3 regions of the Nonomuraea sp. NPDC050786 genome follow, and region 2 is predicted to be linked to each of the others. Evidence: riboswitches for the same ligand, from Rfam matches in the RefSeq annotation. Region 2 holds a riboswitch; each other region holds the start of a gene.
What was found. Region 2 has a riboswitch for cyclic di-AMP ahead of AB0H84_RS42715 (hypothetical protein). Riboswitches for the same ligand answer to the same signal wherever they lie in the genome.
Positions count from the first base shown of each region.

Region 1: linked by a shared signal. The riboswitch ahead of AB0H84_RS06240 (C40 family peptidase) and the one ahead of AB0H84_RS42715 (hypothetical protein) in region 2 are both predicted to bind cyclic di-AMP.
Region 3: linked by a shared signal. The riboswitch ahead of AB0H84_RS43115 (GH25 family lysozyme) and the one ahead of AB0H84_RS42715 (hypothetical protein) in region 2 are both predicted to bind cyclic di-AMP.

Region 1 is NZ_JBFAHJ010000002.1:399,681-402,945, forward strand. It holds gene AB0H84_RS06235 (hypothetical protein) at 1-691, opposite strand, end outside; gene AB0H84_RS06240 (C40 family peptidase) at 806-1,321, opposite strand; cyclic di-AMP (ydaO/yuaA leader) riboswitch at 1,395-1,558, opposite strand; gene AB0H84_RS06245 (NlpC/P60 family protein) at 1,882-2,856, opposite strand; gene AB0H84_RS06250 (NYN domain-containing protein) at 2,959-3,265, opposite strand, start outside.
Region 2 is NZ_JBFAHJ010000033.1:116,561-119,825, forward strand. It holds gene AB0H84_RS42705 (DeoR/GlpR family DNA-binding transcription regulator) at 1-10, shown strand, start outside; gene galT (galactose-1-phosphate uridylyltransferase) at 7-1,086, shown strand; cyclic di-AMP (ydaO/yuaA leader) riboswitch at 1,151-1,291, shown strand; gene AB0H84_RS42715 (hypothetical protein) at 1,316-2,263, shown strand; gene AB0H84_RS42720 (DinB family protein) at 2,300-2,800, shown strand; gene AB0H84_RS42725 (ATP-binding protein) at 2,845-3,265, opposite strand, start outside.
Region 3 is NZ_JBFAHJ010000034.1:77,386-80,650, reverse strand. It holds gene AB0H84_RS43125 (TetR/AcrR family transcriptional regulator) at 1-441, opposite strand, end outside; gene AB0H84_RS43120 (VOC family protein) at 521-937, shown strand; gene AB0H84_RS43115 (GH25 family lysozyme) at 968-1,744, opposite strand; cyclic di-AMP (ydaO/yuaA leader) riboswitch at 1,757-1,900, opposite strand; gene AB0H84_RS43110 (hypothetical protein) at 2,137-2,637, opposite strand; gene AB0H84_RS43105 (hypothetical protein) at 2,880-3,265, opposite strand, start outside.

The DNA.
Region 1 (3,265 bases), on a different contig from region 2:
GGGCATCACGGTAGAGCCTCACCAGCGTCCCCTCACCGAACCGGTCCGCGAGGAAGCGACACGCCAGCCAGGCCTCCTGGTACGCCCGCGCGAGCCGTACGGGGTCCCGACCGTCGGCCGCGAAAGCGGCAGGTCCGGGCAATTCCCCTGGGAGCCGCCCGGAACGCACCTCGGCGGCGAGCTCGGCGGCGGCGGTCCGCACGGGGAGCCCGGAGTCGCGGTACCCCACGTAGTCGGCGAACCCCTCGTAGAGCCAGACGGGCAGGTGGTCGGTGCCCGCGGCGACGTGGGTGAGCTCGTGAGCGAGTACGACGTCCTTGCCGGTGGGGTTGAGCTTGGCGAAGAGCTCGGGGACGACGATCACCCGGCCGCCGTCGGCCAGCGCGGCCAGCCCGTCGACCTGTCCCACCCCGGCCAGCCGGGCGGCCTCCGCGGCGGAGCGGGGGACGACGATCAGCGGTCGTACCGGCCGGCCGAGCACGACCGAGACCCGCCGCCCTGCCGCGTCGGCCCGGCGCGCGAGCTCGTGGAGCTCGCCCTCCGGGGCGTGGTGGCCGACGACGACGGAGCGCGCTCCGTGGATCACGACCGCACCGTCACGCCACAGCCCGCGGGCCTGCGGCGGCAGGATCGGCGCATCGAGGGTGGGGGCGGCGGCGGGGGCGAGAGCGAGGAGCGCGATGGAGACCATCGCCAACCTTCGACTCACCCACCCGGACACGACGCCCGATCGTAGTCGGCCCACGGAGACTTCAGCGCAAAAGAGCGAGCCCCCGCCCGAAACGCGTTCGGGCGGGGGGCTCGGTCACATGCCGGGACGGACGGCGCCGACGAAGGACGCCTTGCGCCATCTGCTCAGCTTGTCGATGCGTACCCGTTCGCCTGTCCGCGGCGAGTGGACCATCTTGCCCTTGCCGACGTACATGCCCACGTGGCCGAGCCCGCTGAAGAACATCAGGTCGCCCGGCTTGAGGTGCCGCCAGGAGACCTTGTTCTTGATGCGGACGAACTGGCTGCTCGCCACGCGCGGGATCCGCACGCCGGCCTTCTTCCAGGCGTACTGGACGAGGCCGGAGCAGTCGAACGAGCCAGGACCCGTGCCTCCGTACCGGTACGGGTCACCGATCTGGTGCTTGGCCACCGCGACGGCCTTGCGGGCCTTGGACTTCTGCCGGGCGGCCTTGGCCGCTCTGAGCGCCGCGGCCCTGGCCGACTTCGAGGTGCGGGCGGCCGTGGCCGCCGTGGCCGCCGAAGCGGCCGTGTTCGTCGCCGCCTGAGCCGTCGGGGCATGGAGGACCACACCTCCGGCCGTCACGGTCATCGTGAGCGCTGCGCCACTCAGGGCAAGGCGGGACAGACGGGGGTTATGCGGGGACGTAGACAGGATTTCTCCTTGGGACTTCCACGAACGCCTACCGGGTTAGCTGACGGGTTCGGGCCTGGAAGTAGCCCTACGGCGCGACTGGCGCCGATTCACCCCTGATCCCTGGGGACTACTGGGATCGCTGGGTCCCCGGCTCCGTGCCTCCTGGCTGCACGGACTCGGCAGGTCACCGCCCGATCAAGGTGAAACGGGGATAGGGGCGGCAACCGGCGGATCTTCAGGGCGCGGAGGACATGGCTTGTTCAACGCGACGACGCCAGAAGCTATGCGGAACCGTCAAGAAACAGCAAAGCGAGACATGCGCTGTAAAGATCAGATAAAGGGGGCTGTCAGATGACAAGCCGCTGCTGGAACGCCAGGTTCCGTTATCGGAATGTGACACTGCTCACATTTGGCTTCAGGGTGGCTTGTCAGGTGGCAAATGTCGCGTTTGTCACATTTCTTCTGGAACGTTCCAAGAACGGACAGGCCCCGTAGCGGGACCGGAGAAAAGGCGGTTACGGGCGGATGGCTCCCACGAGGCCGCTGCCGTAAGAGGAGAGCTTGACGACCTTGACCACGTCGCCGGTCTGGGGCGCGTGGACGATCTGCCCGTTGCCGGCATAAATGCTGACGTGGCCCAGTCCGTTGCTGAAGATGAGGTCCCCGGGCCGGAGTTCACTCAGGGAGACCTTGCGGCCGGCCCCCCACGCCCACTGCTGCCACGTCGTACGCGGCAGCGACACGCCACCGGCGCGCCACGCCGCCTGGGTCAGGCCCGAGCAGTCCCAGCCGTTCGGTCCGGTGCCGCCGAACACGTACGGCTTGCCGACCTGCGCGTAGGCGAAGCGCAGGACGGCGGCGGCGTTGCCCGAGGCAGGACCCGTGTACTTGATGCCGACGCTGTGCGGATTGCCGGGATTGTAGGCATTCAGCTTGTCCAGCAGCTTCTTCTGCTGGCTGATCAGCTTCATGACCTCCTTGCGCTCCTTCTCGACGCCGTCCCGTTCCCTGTCCGCCGCCTCCAGCGCCTGCTCCGCCTTGTCCCGCTCCGTCTTCAGCCCGCGGTTCTCGCGGTCGAACGCGGCCAGCTTCGCCGCCTCCTCCTTCGAGATCTGCCCGGCCAGCGTCAGCCCCGTCAGCAGCGCCGAGGGGTCGTCCGTGCTGACCAGGCCGGGCAGGGAGGTCGGGTAGGCACCGAGCTTGTAGCCGTTGACGGCCATGTTGATCACCTGGGCGCGCAGGTCCGCGACGGTCGCCAGCTTGCGCTCGTAGCTGTCGTTCAGCTTGGTGTAAGCGCTCTTGGCTTCCTTGAAGCGCTCCGTGGCGGTGTTGTAGCGGTCGACGACCTTGTCCGCCTTGTCGTTGAGCTTCTCGAGCTTGGCCTTGGCCTGCCGGAGCGTCGGCTTGGGATCAGCGAGGGCCGGACCTATCGGGGACAGGATCAGCCCGAACGCGAGACCCGCGGCCACCGGCACCCTGCCAAACCTCACTGTGTCGCCTCCCAGGGATGATGTCTGGGGCGAAATAGTACAGAAGTGGCGGGTGAGGTCTCACCCAAAGAGGTAAATCGTGATGGACGGCCAGGCCGTAATCTAGCCCCGGCCCAGCCTGCGCAGCAGCAGGCCAGACGGAACGGGTCTGGCTCCCATCCGCCTGACGGACTCGGCCACCTCGCGGTCCGACGACACCACGGCGATGGCCCGGCCGGGCGGCTCGGCGCGGACGAGCTGGCGGATCAGGTCGTCGGCGATCTCCCCGGGGTCGCTGAACAGCACCCGCACCCCCCGCGGCGCCACCACCTGCACGGGGGCGTTGAGCTCGGCCCCGTCGAACACCACGGTCACCTCGACCCTGGTCTGCGCCACCAGCCCGCCGAGCCCGGTCATCAGCCGGTTGCGC
Region 2 (3,265 bases):
CTCGCCTTGAAACGCACCATCACCCATCTGGCCGACGGCCGGGAGCTGATCTACTTCGACCGGCGTGACGACGCCGACAGGAGCGCGCTCGACCGGCGGACGCTCGACCCCCGGCCGGTGGCCTCGGAGCTGCGCTACGACCCGCTGACCGAGGAGTGGATCGCGATGGCGGGGCACCGGCAGACGCGGACGTTCCAGCCGACGGGCTCGGCGAGCGAGTGCCCGCTCTGCCCGTCGTCGGACACGCGGTCGTCGGAGATCCCGGCGTACGACTACGACGTGGTGGTGTTCGAGAACCGCTTCCCCTCCTTCTCCGGAAATTTCGGTACCTATCAGGATGTGGGCGGTTTGAGTGAGGTCCGTCCGGGGGCGGGGAGGTGCGAGGTGGTCTGCTTCACCTCTGAGCACTCGTCCTCCTTCTCCAAGCTCTCCGACGACCAGGTCGGGCTGGTCATGGAGGCGTGGGCCGACCGCACGGCCGAGCTGTCCGGGATCGAGGGCGTGGAGCAGGTGTTCTGCTTCGAGAACCGGGGCGAGGAGATCGGCATCACGCTCGCCCACCCGCACGGCCAGATCTACGCCTACCCGTACGTCACCCCCAGGACCAAGCTCCAGCTCGACGCCGCCAGGCGCTACACGAAGGGCAACCTGTTCGCCGACGTGCTGGCCGCCGAACGGGCCGAGGGGACGCGGGTGGTGGCCGCCAACGAGTTGTGGACGGCGTTCGTGCCCGCCGCCGCGCGCTGGCCGTACGAGGTGCACATCTACCCGCACCGGCAGGTGCCCGATCTGGCCGCGCTGTCGGAGGAGGAGCGCTCGGCGTTCGCGCCGCTCTACACCTCGGTGCTGCGGGCCTTCGACGGCCTGTTCGGCGTCGTGATGCCGTACATCTCGGCCTGGCACCAGGCGCCCGTGCGGCGGGACCGCGATCTCGCTTACCTGCACCTGGAGCTGTTCAGCATCAGGCGGGCGCCGGGGAAGCTCAAGTTCCTGGCCGGGTCGGAGTCGGCCATGGGAGCTTTCGTGAACGACGTGCTGCCGGAGGAGGCCGCGCGTATGCTTCGATCACAAGTAGATCACTATTAGATTGCTAGTTAGGGTCGCATTACTCGTGATCTACCACTAGCATCCCTTTTGCACCGGTTGTCACCACCGTTGCGCGCCTAATCCCGGGCGTGTCGCCCGGGAGCCGGGGACCCACCTAGTTCTGGGGTGAGTCCGACCACGTGTCGGTAGGGCACCTCCGCGCCCGAACCCGTCAGCTAACCCGGCCGGCAGAGGGAGAGGATCATTCCACGTGGCGGCTGTGTCCCGCGTGTCCCCCGTGACTCTGGCCATCGGCCTCATCACCGCCGCCGCCGTCGCCCTCCTCCCGGCGACCGCGGCGTCGGCGGCCCCCAAGCCGTCGGAGGCGCAGCTCCGCGCCCAGCTCAAGCAGCTCAACAGCAAGGTCGACAAGCTCATCGAGAAGTACAACCTCAAGCGCGTAGAGCTCGCCAAGGCGCAGCAGGCCGCCAAGGCCGCCAAGGAGCGCCTGGCCGTCGCGGAGCAGACGCTGGCCGCGGCCGAGCAGCGGGTCGCCGACATCGCCAGCATGCGCTACCAGAACCACGACCCCTCGGTGCCCGCCGTCCTGCTCTCGGCCAACGGCGGCGGCGCGGCCCTGCTGGAGCAGCTCACGGCCGAGCAGCAGGCCGTCGTGCAGGGAGTGGCCAAGGCCCGTGACGACAAGAAGAGCGCCTCCGACCAGGCCGCCGCGCTCGCCGTCCAGATCGGCGCGGACGCGAAGGAGGTGTCCGCGCAGCGGGACGAGGCCCAGGACGTCATCGACGACATCCAGAAGAAGCTCAAGGACCTGGTGCCGTTCGGTCCGGGCCGCAACGCGAACGGCAGCTGGGCGCCGGAGCTGCCCACGGGCTCGGACAACATCACGGCCCGTACGCGGCTGATGAAGGCGGAGGTGGCGAAGAACTTCAAGCTGCCGTACGAGGTGGGCTGCTTCCGCTCGGGCTCCAGCGGCGAGCACCCGCTGGGACGGGCCTGCGACTTCATGATGAGCACCGGCGGCACGACGCCCTCGGCCGCCAACAACGCCCTGGGCGACCGCATCGCGGCGTGGGCGCTCGCGAACCAGGGCAAGCTCGGGGTCAAGTACGTGATCTGGAAGCAGCGCATCAACATGGGCTCGGGCTGGCGGGCCATGGCGGACCGCGGCAGCATCACCGAGAACCACTACGACCACGTGCACATCTCCATGAACTGAACGCGCTCCGGCCGCCTCCAGATAGGGTCAAACCCCATGAACGACTCCCGGATACCCCCGCCGCTCACCGGCGACGAGCGCACCGTGCTGAACAACTGGCTCGAGTGGCACCGGGCCACCCTGGCCTTCAAGTGCGCCGGCCTGTCGGACGAGCAACTGCGCCTGCGCTCCGCCCCGCCCTCGACGCTGTCCCTGCTCGGGCTGGTGAGGCACCTGGCGCACGTCGAGCGCGTCTGGTTCCGCCGCGTGCTGAACGGCGAGGACCTCCCCAAGCTCTGGGACAAGGACCGCGACAACGACGCCGACTTCAACGACGTGGACACCGCCTCGGTCAAGGAGGCCTTCGCGACCTGGGAGGAGGAGATCGGGCACGCGCGCGCCATCTCGGCCGCCAAGCCGCTGGACGCCGTCGGCGACCGCAACGGCCAGGACTGCACGCACCGCTGGATCCTCGTCCACGTGATCGAGGAGTACGCCCGGCACAACGGCCATGCCGACCTGCTACGCGAGCTCATCGACGGGGCGATCGGAGAATGACGGCCCGACGGCGGAGCGATCCCGGCTCCGCCGTGACAACTGAATCAGGGTTCGGTGCGGAACAGGGCCCAGACGGCCTTGCCGCCGCGGGCGAGGGGGTCCCAGCCCCAGCACTGGCTGTACGTCTCGACGATGTAGAGGCCGCGCCCGTTCTCCGAGATGAAGTCCGGCTCCTTGGGGCGCGGCACCTCGTCGCTCGGGTCCGCCACGGCCAGCAGCACGTGCGGCTGTACGCGCATCAGCAGCAGCTCGATCTCACGCCGTCCCGCCGCGTACATCGCGTAGCGGACCGCGTTGGTGACCAGCTCCGACACCACCAGCGCCGCGTCGTCGCCGAGCTCGTGCAGCCCCCACTTCCGCAGGGTCGAGCGGGTCACGTCCCTGGCCGTCTTCACGGAGTCGGCCTGAAAGGGCAGCGGGCACGCGGTGGTGTCCGGCTTCCCGCCCATGAGCAGGCAGTCGAAG
Region 3 (3,265 bases), on a different contig from region 2:
GATGATTCCCTTCTCGATGAGAGTGGCGAGTGCTTCGGCCAGGTGGCGGGCCGAGGCGGCCTCATCCAGGGCGCGCCAGTCGCTCCACCCCAGCACGGCGGGGCCGTCGATGAGCATGATCTGCTGGACGTCCGGGTCGGTGCTCGCCGTGAGAAAGGCCCGGCAGCCCGCCGTCAGTTGCTCCCAGGGATCGTCCTCGGCGTCGGCGGTCGCGGCCACCTGCTGAGCGACCTCCTGCTGTACGTGTTCGAGGACGGCGCGGAACAGCTCGGCCTTGCTCTCGAAGTGGTGGTAGAGCGCGCCCTTGGTGACGCCGGCGGCGTGCACGATCTCTGCCAGGCCGACCGCGGCGTAGCCACGGGTCGCGAACAGCCGCCGGCCCGCGCGCAGCAGGGCGCGCCTGGTCTGCTCGCGCTGGCGGGCCCTGGCCCCGTCGGTCATGAGTTGCCTCCACGTTGACATACCGGTGGTACGTCAATACTGTACCTTCGCATACCAGCGGTATGTGAAAGGGGTTTTCGTGATCCTGACCAGCTTCTATCCGGTCATCGGCACCTCGCGGTTGGCCGAGTCCCACGACTTCTACACCCGGCTGTTCGGCTTCGAGACGACCTTCGAGGCGGACTGGTACGTGAGCCTGCGGCGGCCGGGGCCGGTGGCGTACGAACTGGCGCTGCTCGACCACACCCACCCGACGCTGCCCGAGGGATATCGCGCGCCGGTGCAGGGGCTGCTGCTCAACTTCGAGGTGGAGGACGTCGACGCCGAGTGGGACCGGCTCGTCGCCGGTGAGGGGCTGCGACCTGAGCTCGAACTGCGCAGCGAGGACTTCGGCCAGCGGCACTTCATCGTGGCCGATCCCAACGGCGTCCTGATAGACGTCATCACGCCCATCGCACCCTCTGAAGCCTACGCCGACCAGTACGTCAGCGGGTGAACCCAGGCGTCAAGCCGACCGCCGCGCTGCTCAGGCGGCGTGGCGGCCCAGGCCGCGTAGCTGGTCGGCGGTGAGCGCGGAGACGTTCTGGTCGATGGGGGACTCGGTGTACTGGTGGATGGTCCAGGACTTCCAGTCGGCGGGCGGGGTGACCGCTCCCTTGGCCTTGCTGTAGTGGGCGACCCACAGCGGATATTCGGCCAGGCCCTTGCCGTAGGTGTTGGCGAAGTTCCAGCCGCTGTAGAACATCGGGGTGGTTCCCGTCCTGGCCTTGACGTACGACAGCCACGTCTTGGCCCAGGCGTTCACCTCGGCGACGGACTTGCCGTCGGTGGTCTCCAGGTCGAGGACCAGCAGGTCGCCGGGCTCGGCGGGCTGCGCGTTCACCACGGACAGGAAGTGCTCGGCCTCCGCGACGGGGTCGTTGCGGGGGTGGCCGTAGTGGTAGGCGCCGCGCACGATGCCCTTCTTGCCCAGCTGGAGCCAGTGCCTGGCGAAGGAGGCGTCGCGGAAGCTCGTGCCTTCCGTGGCCTTGATGATGCCGAACTGGGCCGCGCTGGCGTTCCAGTCGTACAGGGGCTCGTAGTTCGAGATGTCCAGGCCGTAAGTGAGAGACGCGCTCTCAGGTTGGGCTTCGTGCGTCGGGACCTGGCCGGCGGGCGATGCGAGCGTCACGGCGGCAATGCCGGCGATGGCGGTGGTTCCGGCGAGGATCGCGCCCGCGACGGCGAAGCTGAGGCGCTGGGTGAGGGGATCGAGGCGGTTCTTGAGGGTGTGGGCGATTGCGGCAAGCCGAGGCTCGGGCATGACGGCATTGACTCCTTGCTTCCATGCCGCCTACCGGGTTAGCTGACGAGTTCGGGCTTGGAAGTGCCCTACGGGCGCAGGCTGGGCTGGCGTCCGATTCACCCCGAGAAGGTGGGTCCCCGGCTCCGCGAGGCGCGGATTCGGCGGCCGGACACTGCCCGCGAAGAGCAGCGCACGGTCCGGTCAACCAAGCGGCAACGATGTGGTGAAAGCTCGTCACATCCATGTCGCGATTAGGCAAAAGATAGACATATGCCCATAGATAGTGCAAGTAGGGCAAATCCGATTTGCTGGTGCCGGTGGCTGAAAGGCGCTGAAGTGCCGTGCCGGTAAGGGATGCGGGACTTGGTAAAAAATCGGTCGCCTGGACGTGCCCCCGCCGAGGCCGGCCCTCAGCACGCCTCCTTGGCCGCATTTCTCAGGTCGTCCTGAGTGAGCTTGACGTCGTAGCCGTACTCGGAGCCGTCGTCGTAGTGCTGGATCACGATCCCGTCCCGGTGCAGGCCCTTCTCATGGCCGGCTCTGAGCGTGACCCCGCCGTAGCTGAGCTGCACTCCGGTCTTGTGCGCCCTGATCTCGTAGAACCGGTCCTCGCGCAGGTCGAGATCGCCCTCCGTCACGGACCAGCCCTTGGGCAGCTCATCCAGGTCGATGAACCCGATCTTCTCACCGTGCAGGGCCGGACCGCTGATCGTGGCCTGATCGAGCAACTCGCCACCAGAGTGCTGGTAGACGACCACCGAATCCGGCGCCTGGTCGCACCAGGCCACCGCCACCGTCAAATGGCCGCCCGCGCCGAGCATAAGCCCGGTCCGGCCACCGTCTGCCGGCGTACATGCCGTCAGGGTGAGCAGCGCTCCGACGGCGGCGGCACGGGCGACCTGTAATCTCATGATCCGCAAGCTGCCACGCCGGTCGGCCGGCGGTCAACGGGACGTCGCAGCCGCCCAGCTGCTCGGCCGTCGCCTCCACGGTCAAGGCCTCAAGTGCTCCTCCAGTTGCGCGACGGACGACGTACCAGGAATCGACGAAGCGTGCAGCAGCAGCGCCGAACTCCGCGCCTGAGTCTCGGGACGCGTCCACCACGCCGATCGCGTACCGTCGCAATCGCATCGTCCTCGCCGAACAGCCGAGATCAAGGGGATGGTTCGAGGTAGTTCCTGCGTTCTTCGGGGGTCAGTTCGCGGATGGTGCGCCTGGCGGCGAGTGCCTGGACCTGGTGCATGGGGCCGCATACCTCGCAGTGCCAGATCCGTACCGTGGCGTCGTCGTAGGTCGAGAGCAGCCGCCACCCGTCCGGGCTGAACTTCACGGAATTGACCGCGGTGCCGGAGCCGCTGAAGACCACTGGCTCGCGCCCCTCGGCCGGCATCCAGATCCGCACGGTGTTGTCATTGCCACTGCTGATGACCTGCCGCCCGTCCGGGCTGAAGCCGACGCTCCACACCACGCCCTGATGGCCGCGCAGGACGATCGGGTCTCCGGTCCCGTCGGTGTTCCAGATGCGGATCGTGCCGTCGT